Regions from separate parts of the Micromonospora sp. NPDC047707 genome, predicted to be linked through region 1. Evidence: predicted binding sites of a transcription regulator. Region 1 holds the regulator's gene; each other region holds the start of a gene.

Region 1 (4,333 bases):
GTGCGGGCTGTCCAGGGTGAGGGTGGTCACCCCGCGGGCCGTGGCGACCCGCACGAGCGCGTCCGGAGAGGTCATGCCGGGCAGACTAGTGGCCATGCCCGGCGTCCTTCCAGAAGGTGAGACCGTCCCCGCCGACGGTTCGCTGCCCACCACCGCCCTGACCTCGGTCGGCGCGCGCGGTTTCGGCGTGTACGTGCACGTCCCCTTCTGCGCCAGCCGCTGCGGCTACTGCGACTTCAACACGTACACGGCCACCGAGCTCGGCGGCGGCGCCGGCCGCGAGGAGTACGCGGACACCGTGCTGGCCGAGCTGGCCCTCGCGGCCCGGGTGCTGCGCGACAACACGCCGCCCCGGGTCGACACGGTCTTCGTCGGCGGCGGTACGCCGACCCTGCTCCCCGCCGACGACCTGGCCCGGATCCTCGACGGCGTCGACCGCACGTTCGGGCTGGCCGTCGACGCCGAGGTCACCACCGAGGCCAACCCCGAGTCGGTCACGCCGGAGTCGTTGGCGGCCCTGCGGGCGGCCGGCTACACCCGCATCTCGCTGGGCATGCAGTCCGCCTCGCCCGGGGTGCTGGCGATCCTGGACCGTCGGCACAGCGCCGGCCGGGCCGTGGTCGCCGCGCGGGAGGCCCGCGACGCCGGGTTCGAGCACGTCAACCTGGACCTGATCTACGGCACGCCGGGGGAGGGCGCGGAGGACTTCGCCGCCACGCTCGACCAGGTGGTCGCCGCCGGCGTGGACCACGTCAGCGCGTACGCCCTGATCGTCGAGGAGGGCACCCGGCTCGCCGCCCGGATGCGGCGCGGCGAGCTGGCGTACCCCTCCGACGACGTCGCCGCGGACCGCTACCTGGCCGCGGAGGCCGCCCTCGACGCCGCCGGTTTCTCCTGGTACGAGGTGTCCAACTGGGCGCGGACGCCGGCCGCCCGGTGCCGGCACAACCTGCTGTACTGGACCGGCGGGGACTGGTGGGGCCTCGGCCCGGGGGCGCACAGCCACGTCGGCGGCGTGCGCTGGTGGAACGTCAAGCACCCCACGGCGTACGCGAAGCGCCTCGCCGCGGGGGAGTCACCCGGCCTGGCGCGGGAGGTGCTGACCCGCGACGAGGCGCACATGGAGGACGTCATGCTGCGCCTGCGGCTCGCCTCCGGCCTGCCGCTGGACGTGCTGGACCCGGCCGGCCGCGCCGGCGCCGAGCGCGCGCGGGCGGCCGGCCTGCTGGCCGACGCCGACCACGCCGCCGGCCGGGCCGTGCTCACCCTGCGCGGCCGGCTGCTGGCCGACGCCGTCGTGCGCGACCTGCTTCCCTGATTGGCGCGGCTCGGGGCCGGTCACGTCGGCCCCGAGTGGCGCCGACCGGCCGGGGGAGCGGCCGGTCGGTGCTCACTTGATGAAACTCGCCGACATCGGGTAGCGGTACAACGTGCCCTCGTTGGCCTTCACCCCGGCGATCGCGCCGAAGACGATGCCGATGATCGTCGCTGCCACGCCGACGAAGAAGCCGACGATGATGCAGGTGAAGATCCAGCCCACCAGCGCGATCACCGACCAGATGATCTGGAAGTTCAGCGCGGCGAGCGCGTGGGCCCGTACGGTCGGCGACTGGTTACCGCGGGCCATCAGGGCGACCAGCGGGGCGACCCAGCCGAAGACACCGCCACCGACGAGCATCCCGAGCGCGCCGCCGAAGTGCGCGATCAACGCCCAGGTCTTGTCCTCGTTGTTCGCGTAGCCGGCGGGGGCGCCGTAGGCGCCGCCGGTCGGGTAGCCCGGGCCAGGTGGTGGGTAGCCGCCGGGTGGGGGATAACCGCCGGGCGGAGGGTAGCCGCCCGACGGCGGAACGTCACCGGTGGGCGGCGGATAGCCGCCGGGCGGGGGATAGCCGCCCGGGCCCGGTGCCCCGGACAGTGGTGTGGTCGGCTCGTCGGAGCCGGGGACGGTCGGGTCCGGCTCTCCCGCTCCGGGAGGGCGAGGTGGTTCAGTCATGAGGATCACGGTAGGGGGAGCGCACAACGGGGCACCAGAGCAGAACCGTCCCGGATGTCCGGATGAACGGCCCTGGCGAATCCGCCGCCGGGACGCGTCATCCGCCCGACGTTGATCATCGCGGCGCGGGCGGTGCCGACGTAGACTGGCACTCGCTACAGTCGAGTGCCAGGATGGCGCCGGGCAGCGGCGGCCGACGCGCGACAGGAGGTGGGCCCATGGGTCTCGACGACCGCAAGCTCGCGGTACTGCGCGCGATCGTCGAGGACTACGTCGCCACGCAGGAGCCGGTCGGCAGCAAGGCGCTGGTCGAGCGGCACCAGCTCGGGGTCTCCCCGGCGACCGTCCGCAACGACATGGCCGTCCTCGAGGAGGAGGGCTATATCCGGCAGCCGCACACCAGCGCCGGCCGCGTGCCCACCGACCGTGGCTACCGGCTCTTCGTGGACCGGCTGTCCCGGGTCAAGCCGCTCAGCCCCGCCGAGCGCCGGGCCATCGAGCGCTTCCTGCTCGGCGCGGTCGACCTGGACGACGTGGTGCACCGCACGGTACGGCTGCTGGCGCAGCTGACCCGGCAGGTCGCCGTCGTGCAGTACCCGAGCCTGGCCCGCTCCTCCGTGCGCCACCTGGAGCTGGTGCCCATCTCCACCACCCGGCTGATGCTCGTCATGATCGCCGACACCGGGCGGGTCGAGCAGCGCCTCGTCGAGATGCCGGGGCCGATCCCCGCCGACGACGTCACCGACCTGCGCCGGCTGGTCAACGAGAAGCTGGTCGGCACCCGGCTGTCCGAGACGCCGCCGCTGGTGCAGGCGCTGGTCGACGAGGCCTCGGCCGAGCTGCGCCCGGCCATGGCCACGCTCTCCACCGTGCTGCTGGAGACGCTGGTCGAGCGGCACGAGGAGCGCATCGCGCTGGCCGGCACCGCCAACCTCACCCGGGGCGGCCTGCTCGACTTCCAGGGGTCGCTGCGTCCCATCCTGGAAGCGCTGGAGGAGGAGGTCGTGCTCCTCAAGCTCATCGGGGAGGTCGAGCCGAGCACGATGCGGGTCCGCATCGGCGACGAGAACGAGATCGACAATCTCCGCTCGACCTCGGTGGTGAGCACCGGCTACGGCCCGGGGGCCACCATCGTCGGCGGCCTCGGCGTGTTGGGGCCGACCCGGATGGACTACCCCGGCACCATCGCCACGGTGAGGGCCGTGGCACGCTACGTGGGCGACCTGCTGGCCCAGAACTAGGCAGTACCGTCCGGCCGCTCCGGCCGGCGGCCGGCGCAACGCGAGACGAACATGAGGACACGGAACGCAGTGGCCAGGGACTACTACGGCATCCTCGGTGTGAGCCGGGACGCCTCCGACGACGAGATCAAGCGCGCGTACCGCAAGCTGGCGCGTCAGTACCACCCGGACGTCAATCCGGATCCGGAGGCGCAGGAGAAGTTCAAGGACATCAACGCCGCGTACGAGGTCCTCTCCGACGACCGGAAGCGGCAGATCGTCGACCTCGGCGGTGACCCGCTCGCACCCGGTGGCGGGGGTGCCGGCGGTCCGGGTGGCCCCGGCGGCGCCGGCCCGTTCGTCGGCTTCCAGGACATCATGGACGCGTTCTTCGGGGGCGCGGCCGGTGGTGCCCGCGGCCCGCGCCCGCGTACCCGGCCGGGGGCTGACGCGATCCTGCGGCTCGAGCTGGACCTGCACGAGACGGCGTTCGGCGTCGAGGCCCCGATCACGGTCGACACCGCCGTGCTGTGCACCACCTGCGCCGGCGCCGGCACCGCCGCCGGCACCCACCTGGCCACCTGCGAGGCGTGCGGCGGCCGCGGCGAGGTGCAGTCGGTGCAGCGCACCTTCCTCGGCCAGGTGGTCTCCGCTCGGCCCTGCACCGTCTGCCAGGGCTACGGCACCACGATCCCGCACCCCTGCCCGACCTGCGCCGGTGACGGCCGGGTGCGCACCCGCCGCTCGCTCACCGTCAAGATCCCGGCGGGCGTCGAGGACGGCATGCGGATCCGGCTGGCGCAGCAGGGTGAGGTCGGCCCGGGCGGCGGCACGGCCGGCGACCTCTACGTGGAGATCCACGAGCGCCCGCACGACGTCTTCTCCCGCAAGGGCGACGACCTGCACTGCCGGGTCACCGTCCCGATGACGGCGGCCGCCCTGGGCACCCGGCTGACCATCAAGACGCTCGACAGCGAGGAGCCGGTGGACGTCAAGCCCGGCACCCAGCCGGGCAGCACGCTGCGGCTACGCGCCCGCGGCGTACCGCACCTGCGCGGCACCGGTCGCGGTGACCTCTACGTCCACCTCGACGTGCGGACCCCGACCAAGCTCGACGCCG
Region 2 (4,333 bases), on a different contig from region 1:
CTTGCGCTCCTTCAGCTCGACCTCGGTGGCCGCGCCGACCTTGATCACCGCGACACCGCCGGCCAGCTTGGCCAGGCGCTCCTGCAGCTTCTCGCGGTCGTAGTCGGAGTCGCTCTTCTCGATCTCGGCCCGGATCTGGTTGACCCGGCCCTGGATCTGCTCGGCGTCGCCGGCACCGTCGACGATGGTGGTCTCGTCCTTGGTCACCACGACCTTACGGGCGCGGCCCAGCATGTCGAGGCCGACGGCGTCGAGCTTGAGGCCGACCTCCTCGCTGATGACCTGGCCACCGGTGAGGATGGCGATGTCGGCGAGCATGGCCTTGCGGCGGTCACCGAAGCCCGGCGCCTTGACGGCGACCGACTTGAAGGTGCCGCGGACCTTGTTGACGACCAGGGTCGCCAGGGCCTCGCCCTCGATGTCCTCGGCGATGATCAGTAGCGGCTTGCCCGACTGCATGACCTTCTCCAGGATCGGGAGCAGGTCCTTCACCGAGGAGATCTTGCTGTTGACGATCAGGATGTAGGGGTCGTCGAAGACGGCCTCCATCCGCTCCGGGTCGGTCATGAAGTAGGCCGACACGTAGCCCTTGTCGAAGCGCATACCCTCGGTGAGCTCCAGCTCCAGGCCGAAGGTGTTGCTCTCCTCGACGGTGATGACGCCTTCCTTGCCGACCTTGTCCATCGCCTCGGCGATGATCTCGCCGACGCTGGTGTCACCAGCGGAGATGGAGGCGGTGGAGGCGATCTGCTCCTTGGTCTCGACGTCCTTGGCGAGCTTCAGCAGCTCCTCCGAGACGCTCGCGACCGCGGCCTCGATGCCCCGCTTCAGGGCCATCGGGTTGGCACCGGCGGCCACGTTGCGCAGGCCCTCGCGGACCAGGGCCTGGGCCAGGACGGTCGCCGTCGTCGTGCCGTCACCGGCGACGTCGTCGGTCTTCTTCGCGACCTCCTTGACCAGCTCGGCGCCGATCTTCTCGTACGGGTCCTCGAGCTCGATCTCCTTGGCGATGCTCACACCATCGTTGGTGATGGTGGGAGCGCCCCACTTCTTCTCGAGCACGACGTTGCGGCCCTTGGGGCCGAGGGTCACCTTCACGGCGTCGGCGAGCTGGTTCATGCCCCGCTCGAGGCCGCGGCGAGCTTCCTCGTCGAACGCGATCATCTTGGCCATACGGCGTTGTCCTCCTGGACACTCACGGGCCACCCGAGTGTGTGCCCCGGATGGGCCGTCTGGTGTACGCACCTTGGGACGTCGCCACCTGGCGACGACGACGTCCGCCGGCCGGGCCGGATAGCCCGCGACGACCGGCCATGTGCCGCACCCGGTGCCTCGCGACTCCGCGTGCGGCCGTGGCCCTACCGCCCCGACCATTGGCACTCACGGTCTGCGAGTGCCAATGACCTGTTTAGCACTCTCCCTTGCCGAGTGCAAGCGCGACCGCCCCGATCAGCCGAGTTCGGCGGCCAGGCGCGCGGCGTTCACCGGCGCCTCATGAGCACGCTGCTCGGCGTACGTCACGACGAGCCCGACCTGCTGGGCGAGGTGGGCCGGAAGGGACAGCAGCGCGGTGAGGGTCACCACGGCGAAGATCCCCAGCGCCGTGCCCGGCGACCCCAGCGGGGCGGTGCCCAGCGGCGCCGCGGCCACGGCCTCGATCACGCCCGCCGCCACCGTCACCATCAGCACCACGGCCGCGATCAGCACCACCCGGCCGAGCACCAGCCCGAGGCGGTCGTGGAACATCCGGAACGAGCGGCCGATCGGCGCCTGCCGCTCGAAGAGGTACACCGGCCCGGCCAGGCTCAGGGCGAAGGCGAGATAGACACCGGGCAGCACACAGAAGCACACGCCGATGCCGATGAGCAGCCCCATCAGCAGGCTCCAGCCCCAGAGGCCGAGGGCGCGACGCAGGCCGTAGCGGAGCGCACCGGCGAGGCCGACTCCCTCGCCGGCCGCTTGACGGGTGATCACCCAGGTGCCCGCCGCCCAACCCAGGCTCTGCACCAGGCCGAAGACCACCACTGCCCCGAGGGTGACGGCGAACAGGGTGGCCACGTCCGCCCCGAAGCCGTCGGGCAGCGCCGCCGGGTCGTCGGTACCGGCGGCCGCCCACTCGGCACTCGGGTCGGCCGCGTACGTGAGGATCGCGATCAACGCGGCCGGCAGCACCTGGGTCAGCAGCACGATCGGCAGGAGGAGGCGCCAGCCGCGCCGGACGGCCCCGACGCAGCGGTTGAACCACCCCTCCAGGCCTCCGCCGGGCGGGGTTACCAGTGGATCGGCCGGGTCGTACCCGGGCAGGACGCCACCCGGGTACGGCGGCACGGGCCAGGCCGGGGCACCCGGATAGCCGGGCGGGCCCCACGGCTGCCCGGCAGCGGGACCCCACGGGTACGGGGGCGCCTTCGGACTGCCGGGGTACGGCGGCGACGCGGCCGGGTCCCCGTACTGCGGTTGCGGCGCGGCCGGGGCCCACGGGCTCGTTGGCGGCGCGGCCGGGGCCCACGGATCGGATGGTGGCGCGGATGGCACCGTCGGATCCGAGGCGGGCGGCACCGATGTGGCACCGGACGCGGGGTCGGGATCGCCGGGCGCTGGCGACGGCACGGTCGGGGGTGGCTGGTCGGACAAATGAACCCTCCTCAGCGAGCGCTGGAACGGTTCATGATCTTCCCTGGTGTGCTGCCGGCACCGCACCCCCCGACCGGCCGCGGTCTCGGCGGATCACGGCCGGCGGTCCGCCCCGTCGGGCTGGGGGCCGCTCAGGCGATGACGCGCACCCGCTCGGCCTGCGGCCCCTTCTGGCCCTGGGCGATCTCGAACTCCACCCGCTGGCCGTCGTCCAGCGCCTTGTAGCCGTCCATCTCGATGGCGGAGAAGTGGACGAACACGTCCTGCCCGCCGTCGACGGCGATGAAGCCGTAGCCCTTTTCGGAGTTGAACCACTTCACGGTGCCCTGTGCCACGGTGCACTTCCTCACTCTGCGCGGCGTTCCCACTCACCCCGGGACCGGGCGCGCCGGACCGCGAGGCGGCACCGGTTCGGCGAGCGGCGACGGCCGCTGAATCGGTGACCGAAATCGCACGCTACACGAGGCGTGACGGCGGCGCACGACCACAAATCGGGCATATTCCGAGCGTTCCACATTGCCGTTCTTCGCTGTGGTAGGCATTCGGCATGACGAGCACTCCGGGCGGGCGCGGCCCGGGGCAGGTGGCGATGGCACGGGCGCGGGTGCGGCGGGTCCGGCCGCGCGACGCCGCCCGGATGCGGGCACTGCGGCTGGAGATGCTCGCCGACGCACCGCTCGCCTTCCTGGAGACGATCGCCGACGCGGCCGCCCGCCCGCACGCCGAGTACGCGGCGCGGATCGCGTACACGTCCACGGGCACGGACACCGCCCAGTTCGTGGCCGACCCGGGCGGCCGTCTGGTCGGGCACGCGGGCGGCACGGTCGCACCCGAGGAGCCCGGGCTCACCGTCGTCTACGCCGTGTACGTCACCCCGTCCTGGCGGGGCACCGGCCTGCTCGCCGACCTGATCGACGCGGTCGCCGGCTGGTCACGGGCCTGCGGTCGCCGCGAGCTGATGCTGGAGGTCGTGGTCGGCAACGACCGGGCCTACCGGGCGTACCAGCGGCTGGGCTTCGTCGACACCGGCGTACGCGTCCCGCACCCGACGATCCCGACCCTGACCGAACTCCAGATGCGCCGCCCGGCGTGAGCGCGCGCGTTAAGAAGGGCCCCTTCCACTACCTGAGGCGTTAAGAAGGGGCCCTTCCTTGCACCTCAGGCGTGGCGGCGGCTCTGCACGACGCGGAACCGGTTGGCCACGTACGCGCCGTCCGTCAGCGCGGCGTTGGCCGCCGCGTTGGCGCCGCTGCCGTGGAAGTCGGAGAACGCCGCCGACTGGTTCACGAACACGCCGCCGGTCAGGTTGGCCGACAGGTGCACCCCGACCTCGATCGCCGCCGCCTCGGCCGCGTCCAGCACGGCCTCGTCCCGGGAGTAGACCGCTGCGGTCAGCGCGCCCTTCTCACCGACGGTGGACCGCAGGACCTCCAGGCTGTGGGCGGTGGAGTCGGTGGCGATGGCGAAGGAGATCGGCCCGAACCACTCCCGCGAGTAGGTCGCCGTGTCGCCCGCGTCCAGCTTGACGATGGTCGGCGTCCGCACGACCGCGCCGGGGAAGGCGGGGTGTTCGACCGTACGCGACTCCAGCACCGGCTCGCCGACCTTGGTCACCTCGTCGAGGCGCTCCAGCACCCCGTCGTTGACGATCGCGCCGGTCAGCTCGACGCCGCGCGCCGGGTCCGCGGTGAGTTTGCCG
Region 3 (4,333 bases), on a different contig from region 1:
GGTGGCCGGGTCCACCTGAGGCACCACCAGTGCGGTGTCGATCCGGTAGAAGCCGGTGTTCGGAGTGACGTACGACGCGAGCTGCGGCACCTCCAGGTCGGCGCCGGCCGGCACGGCGGGCGCGGGCGAGACGGGCGGCGGCAGCGTCACCGCGCTCCGGGCCGCCGAGACGCCCTGGCGGCCCGCCAGCCACCGGCCGCCGAGTCCGGCCACCCCGGCCGCCCCGAGCAGCAGCCCGGTGGCGGCGAGAAAGCGCCGCCGCGACTCCGGGTCCGGCGTCGCGGGCTCGGCCGGCGGCACGGGTGGAGACCAGGGCCAGGGGTCCAGCTCCAGCGGGCCGGCGATGAACGCCCACAGCACCACCGCGCCGAGGCCGCCCCCGACCAGCGCCGGCAGGGCGTCGGCGCCGTCCGCGCCGGCCCGGGTCAGGGCCGCCCCGACCCCCAGGGCGGTGAACGCCGCGACGCCGGTGAGGCCGTACGCCAGCCGGCGCTGGGACAGCATGCCCAGCAGCGCGGCGAAGCCCGCCAGCAGCAGGGCCGTCCCGATCAGCAGCGCGATCTTGTCGTACGTGCCGAACAGCGCGATGCCGACCTGCTTCAGCGGCTCGGGCACGGTGTCGACGACCAGGCCCCCGACGGCGACCAGCGGCGCGGAGCGCGGGCCGGTCAGCACCGCCACGAGCTCCGCCGACCCGAGCGCCACCGCGGCGGCGGTCACCCCGGCCAGGGCGGCGTGGTACCTCGTCGTCGTGGTCACGCCGCCCAGTGTTTCCGATCGGGGCGGCGGCCCGGTAGTGACGTCAGCGTTCCGTAAGCACACCCGGAAACGCGTCGGGGCGCACCGCCGGCGTGGCGGTGCGCCCCGAACGGGGTTGCGACGTGGGTCAGAAACCCGGGCCGTGCTGGTGGCTGTGGCCGTGGCCGTGCGAGTGGCCGTGGCCGCCCGCGGCCGGCTCCGGCTCCTTCGGCTTCTCCACCACGAGGCTCTCCGTGGTGAGCAGCAGACCGGCGATGGACGCGGCGTTGGCGACCGCGTTGCGGGTCACCTTCACCGGGTCGAGGATGCCGGCCTTGGTCAGGTCGACGTACTCGCCGGTGGCGGCATTGAGGCCGTGGCCCCACTCCTTGCCGGCGACCTTCTGCACCACCACGTAGCCGTCGTGGCCGGCGTTCTGGGCGATCCAGCGCAGCGGCTCGACCAGCGCCTTGCGGACGATCGAGACACCCACCTTCTCGTCACCGGTGAAGCCGAGGTCGTCGTCGAGCACCGGCAGGATCTGGGCCAGGGCGGCACCGCCGCCGGGCACCGTACCCTCCTCCACCGCGGCCTTGGTCGCGGCGATGGCGTCCTCGATGCGGTGCTTGCGCTCCTTCATCTCGACCTCGGTGGCCGCGCCGACCTTGACCACCGCGATGCCGCCGGAGAGCTTGGCCAGCCGCTCGGCGAGCTTCTCCCGGTCCCACTCGGAGTCCGAGGCCTCGATCTCCTTGCGGATCTGGGCGACCCGGTCGGCGACCTCGGAGGCCTGGCCACCACCGTCGACGATCGTGGTGTTCTCCTTGTCGACCACCACGCGCCGGGCGGTGCCGAGCACCTCGAGGCCGACCTGGTCGAGCTTGTAGCCCAGCTCGGGAGCGACCAGCTCGGCGCCGGTGAGGATCGCGATGTCCTGGAGCATCGCCTTGCGGCGGTCGCCGAAGCCGGGGGCCTTCACCGCGCAGACCTTGAGGGTCTTGCGGATCGCGTTGACCACCAGGGTGGACAGCGCCTGGCCCTCGACGTCCTCCGCGATGATGAGCAGCGGCTTGTTGTTCTGGAGGACCTTCTCCAGCAGCGGCAGCAGCTCCTCGATCGCCGAGATCTTCTGCGTGGTGATCAGGATGTACGGGTCCTCCAGGACCGACTCCTGCGCCTCCACGTCGGTGACGAAGTTCGGCGAGACGAAGCCCTTGTCGAACTGGAGACCCTCGGTCACGTCCAGCTCGGTGGCGAGGGTGGAGCCCTCCTCGACGGTGATGACACCGTCGCGGCCGACCTTCTCCATCGCCTCGGCGATCAGCTCACCGATCGTCGCGTCCTGCGCGGAGATCGTCGCGACGTGCGCGATCGCCTCCTTGTCGGCCACCTCGACGGCCTTGCCGAGCAGCGCCTCGGAGACCTTCGCGGCCGCCGCGTCGACGCCCCGCTTGAGGCCGGTCGGGTTGGCGCCGGCCGCGACGTTGCGCAGGCCCTCGCGGACCATCGCCTGGGCCAGCACGGTCGCGGTGGTGGTCCCGTCGCCGGCGACGTCGTTGGTCTTGGTCGCCACCTCCTTGACCAGCTGCGCGCCGAGGTTCTCGTACGGGTTGGTGAGCTCGATCTCCTTGGCGATCGTGACGCCGTCGTTGGTGATCGTGGGCACACCAAACTTCTTGTCCAGGACGACGTTGCGCCCGCGGGGGCCGAGGGTCACCTTGACCGCGTCCGCGAGGGCGTTGACACCGTGCTCCAGCAGGTGCCGCGCGTCGTCCGAGAAGCTCAGGATCTTCGCCATGAATGTCCCTTCGAAGCGTCGTTGCCCCGGCCCGGCGAGCCGGACCGGGGCAACGACACTGCTCGGTTGCCTACTTCTCGATGACCGCGAGGACGTCGCGGGCGGAGAGCACCAGGTACTCCTCGCCGGCGTACTTGACCTCGGTGCCGCCGTACTTCGAGTAGAGAACGGTGTCGCCGACCTTGACGTCGAGCGGCACGCGGTTGCCCTTGTCGTCGATCCGGCCCGGGCCGACAGCGAGGACGGTGCCCTCCTGCGGCTTCTCCTTGGCGGTGTCGGGGATCACGATGCCCGACGCCGTGGTGGTCTCAGCCTCGTTCGCCTGGACCACGATCCGGTCCTCGAGCGGCTTGATCGCAACCTTGGTCGCGGTAGTCACGGGCATACCCTCCTGGGGTACTGGTTTCGTTACCGGCCGGCAAGCCGGCCAGCGCAATCTGCCACATGCCACCGGGCGGGGCCGTCGTCGCGGGTGCCGGTCCGCCTGGCGTTCACCTCCCGGACACCAGGCCCGGGGGGTTGGCACCCTCAGGGTGAGAGTGCTAATCGCAGGTTATTCCTCGGCTAGCACTCCGTCAAGGAGAGTGCCAACGGGACACCCGGCGCGTCGCCACAGCTTCGCCACTCTTCACCGCAACACGCCGGCTTTCGCTTCCCCGGCGGGCGAGCGCGCTCGTACGTTCCGACAACGGTCGGGACACGGAGGGTGGCGAATGATCGAGGTACCGACACTGGGCTTCCTGCGCGACCAGTTGCGCCGGGCCCGCCAGGCGCGCGGCCTCAGCCAGGAGGAGCTGGGCAGGCTGATTCATCCTGGCCCGGCTCGTCGACGGCACCGAGCTGGCACATCTGGACAACCAGCTCCGAGGCCACACCGTGGACGGCCCGAACGACCTTGCCACCTTGGGACGGCGTTGGGAGACTGTGGCCGGTGAGGCGCTGCCGCGCCGGCAGTCCGCCCGCCTGATCGAGGAAGTGGCGACGTCATGGACCTGACCCGCGCCGCCTGGCGCACGTCCACCCGTAGCAACAACAACGGCGGCGCCTGCGTCGAGGTCGCCGACAACCTGCCCGGCGTGATCGCGGTGCGGGACAGCAAGGACCCGGCCGGCCCGGTGCTCGCCTTCACCCCGGCGAGCTGGCGGGCCTTCGTCGCCGCCTGCCCGACACCTCGCTGACACCGCACGCGCCTCCCCCACGCCGGCCCGGTGTCGCCTCCGGGTCTGCCCGGCCACGCCGAGTCACCCCTCTGTCACGGAAGTCGAGTCGATCATGCGAGGGCCGGCCGTTCGGCCCCGGGCTCCCCCGGCCCGGCCGGTTCGGGACCGGCCGGAAGAATGGCCGGGTGGACCTGGAACAGCTGGCGGAGCTGCGTACGCCCGAGGGGTCGGCCGCGCTCGCGGCGGCGGCCGACGTGGCCGGCGGCGACCCGCTGGCCGCGGCGGCGGCGCTCCGCTCGGCCGGGGTGCCCGCCGCGCTCGTCGCGGCGGCGCTCACCCAGGCCGAACTGCGCCGCCGGGCGGTCGGCAAGTTCGGTGCGGCGGCCACCGGCATGTTCTTCACCCGCGCCGGACTGGAGCAGGCCACCCGGGGCGTGGTGGCACGCCGTCGCGCCGACCGGCTCCGCGCCGCCGGCGTGACCACCCTGGCGGACCTCGGCTGCGGCCTCGGCGCCGACGCGCTCGCCGCCGCCCGTGCCGGCATCCGGGTGTACGGAGTGGAGGCCGACCCGCTCACCGCCGCGATGGCCGCCGCGAACGCCGAGGCGACCGGGCTGGCCGAACGGTTCACCGTGGA

The links. Region 1 encodes HrcA, which represses chaperone genes, less so after heat shock. Its sites were predicted from a motif close to GGTTNGCACNCTCNNNNNGAGNGTGCNAACC; they were not measured.
Region 2: a site for HrcA is predicted at 1,372-1,402, ahead of groL (chaperonin GroEL). Genes of this name have one in related genera too.
Region 3: a site for HrcA is predicted at 3,054-3,084, ahead of groES (co-chaperone GroES). Genes of this name have one in related genera too.

What each region holds. Positions count from the first base shown of each region.
Region 1 is NZ_JBEYSU010000009.1:59,579-63,911, forward strand. It holds gene AB0873_RS12720 (enoyl-CoA hydratase family protein) at 1-75, opposite strand, end outside; gene hemW (radical SAM family heme chaperone HemW) at 95-1,318, shown strand; gene AB0873_RS12730 (DUF4870 domain-containing protein) at 1,391-1,993, opposite strand; gene hrcA (heat-inducible transcriptional repressor HrcA) at 2,212-3,234, shown strand; gene dnaJ (molecular chaperone DnaJ) at 3,304-4,333, shown strand, end outside.
Region 2 is NZ_JBEYSU010000002.1:51,832-56,164, reverse strand. It holds gene groL (chaperonin GroEL) at 1-1,173, opposite strand, end outside; gene AB0873_RS02460 (hypothetical protein) at 1,450-2,328, opposite strand; gene AB0873_RS02455 (cold-shock protein) at 2,766-2,969, opposite strand; gene AB0873_RS02450 (GNAT family N-acetyltransferase) at 3,182-3,727, shown strand; gene paaN (phenylacetic acid degradation protein PaaN) at 3,793-4,333, opposite strand, start outside.
Region 3 is NZ_JBEYSU010000004.1:13,183-17,515, reverse strand. It holds gene AB0873_RS05595 (molybdopterin-dependent oxidoreductase) at 1-759, opposite strand, end outside; gene groL (chaperonin GroEL) at 887-2,536, opposite strand; gene groES (co-chaperone GroES) at 2,607-2,921, opposite strand; gene AB0873_RS05580 (Scr1 family TA system antitoxin-like transcriptional regulator) at 3,347-3,532, shown strand; gene AB0873_RS05575 (DUF397 domain-containing protein) at 3,523-3,714, shown strand; gene AB0873_RS05570 (methyltransferase domain-containing protein) at 3,882-4,333, shown strand, end outside.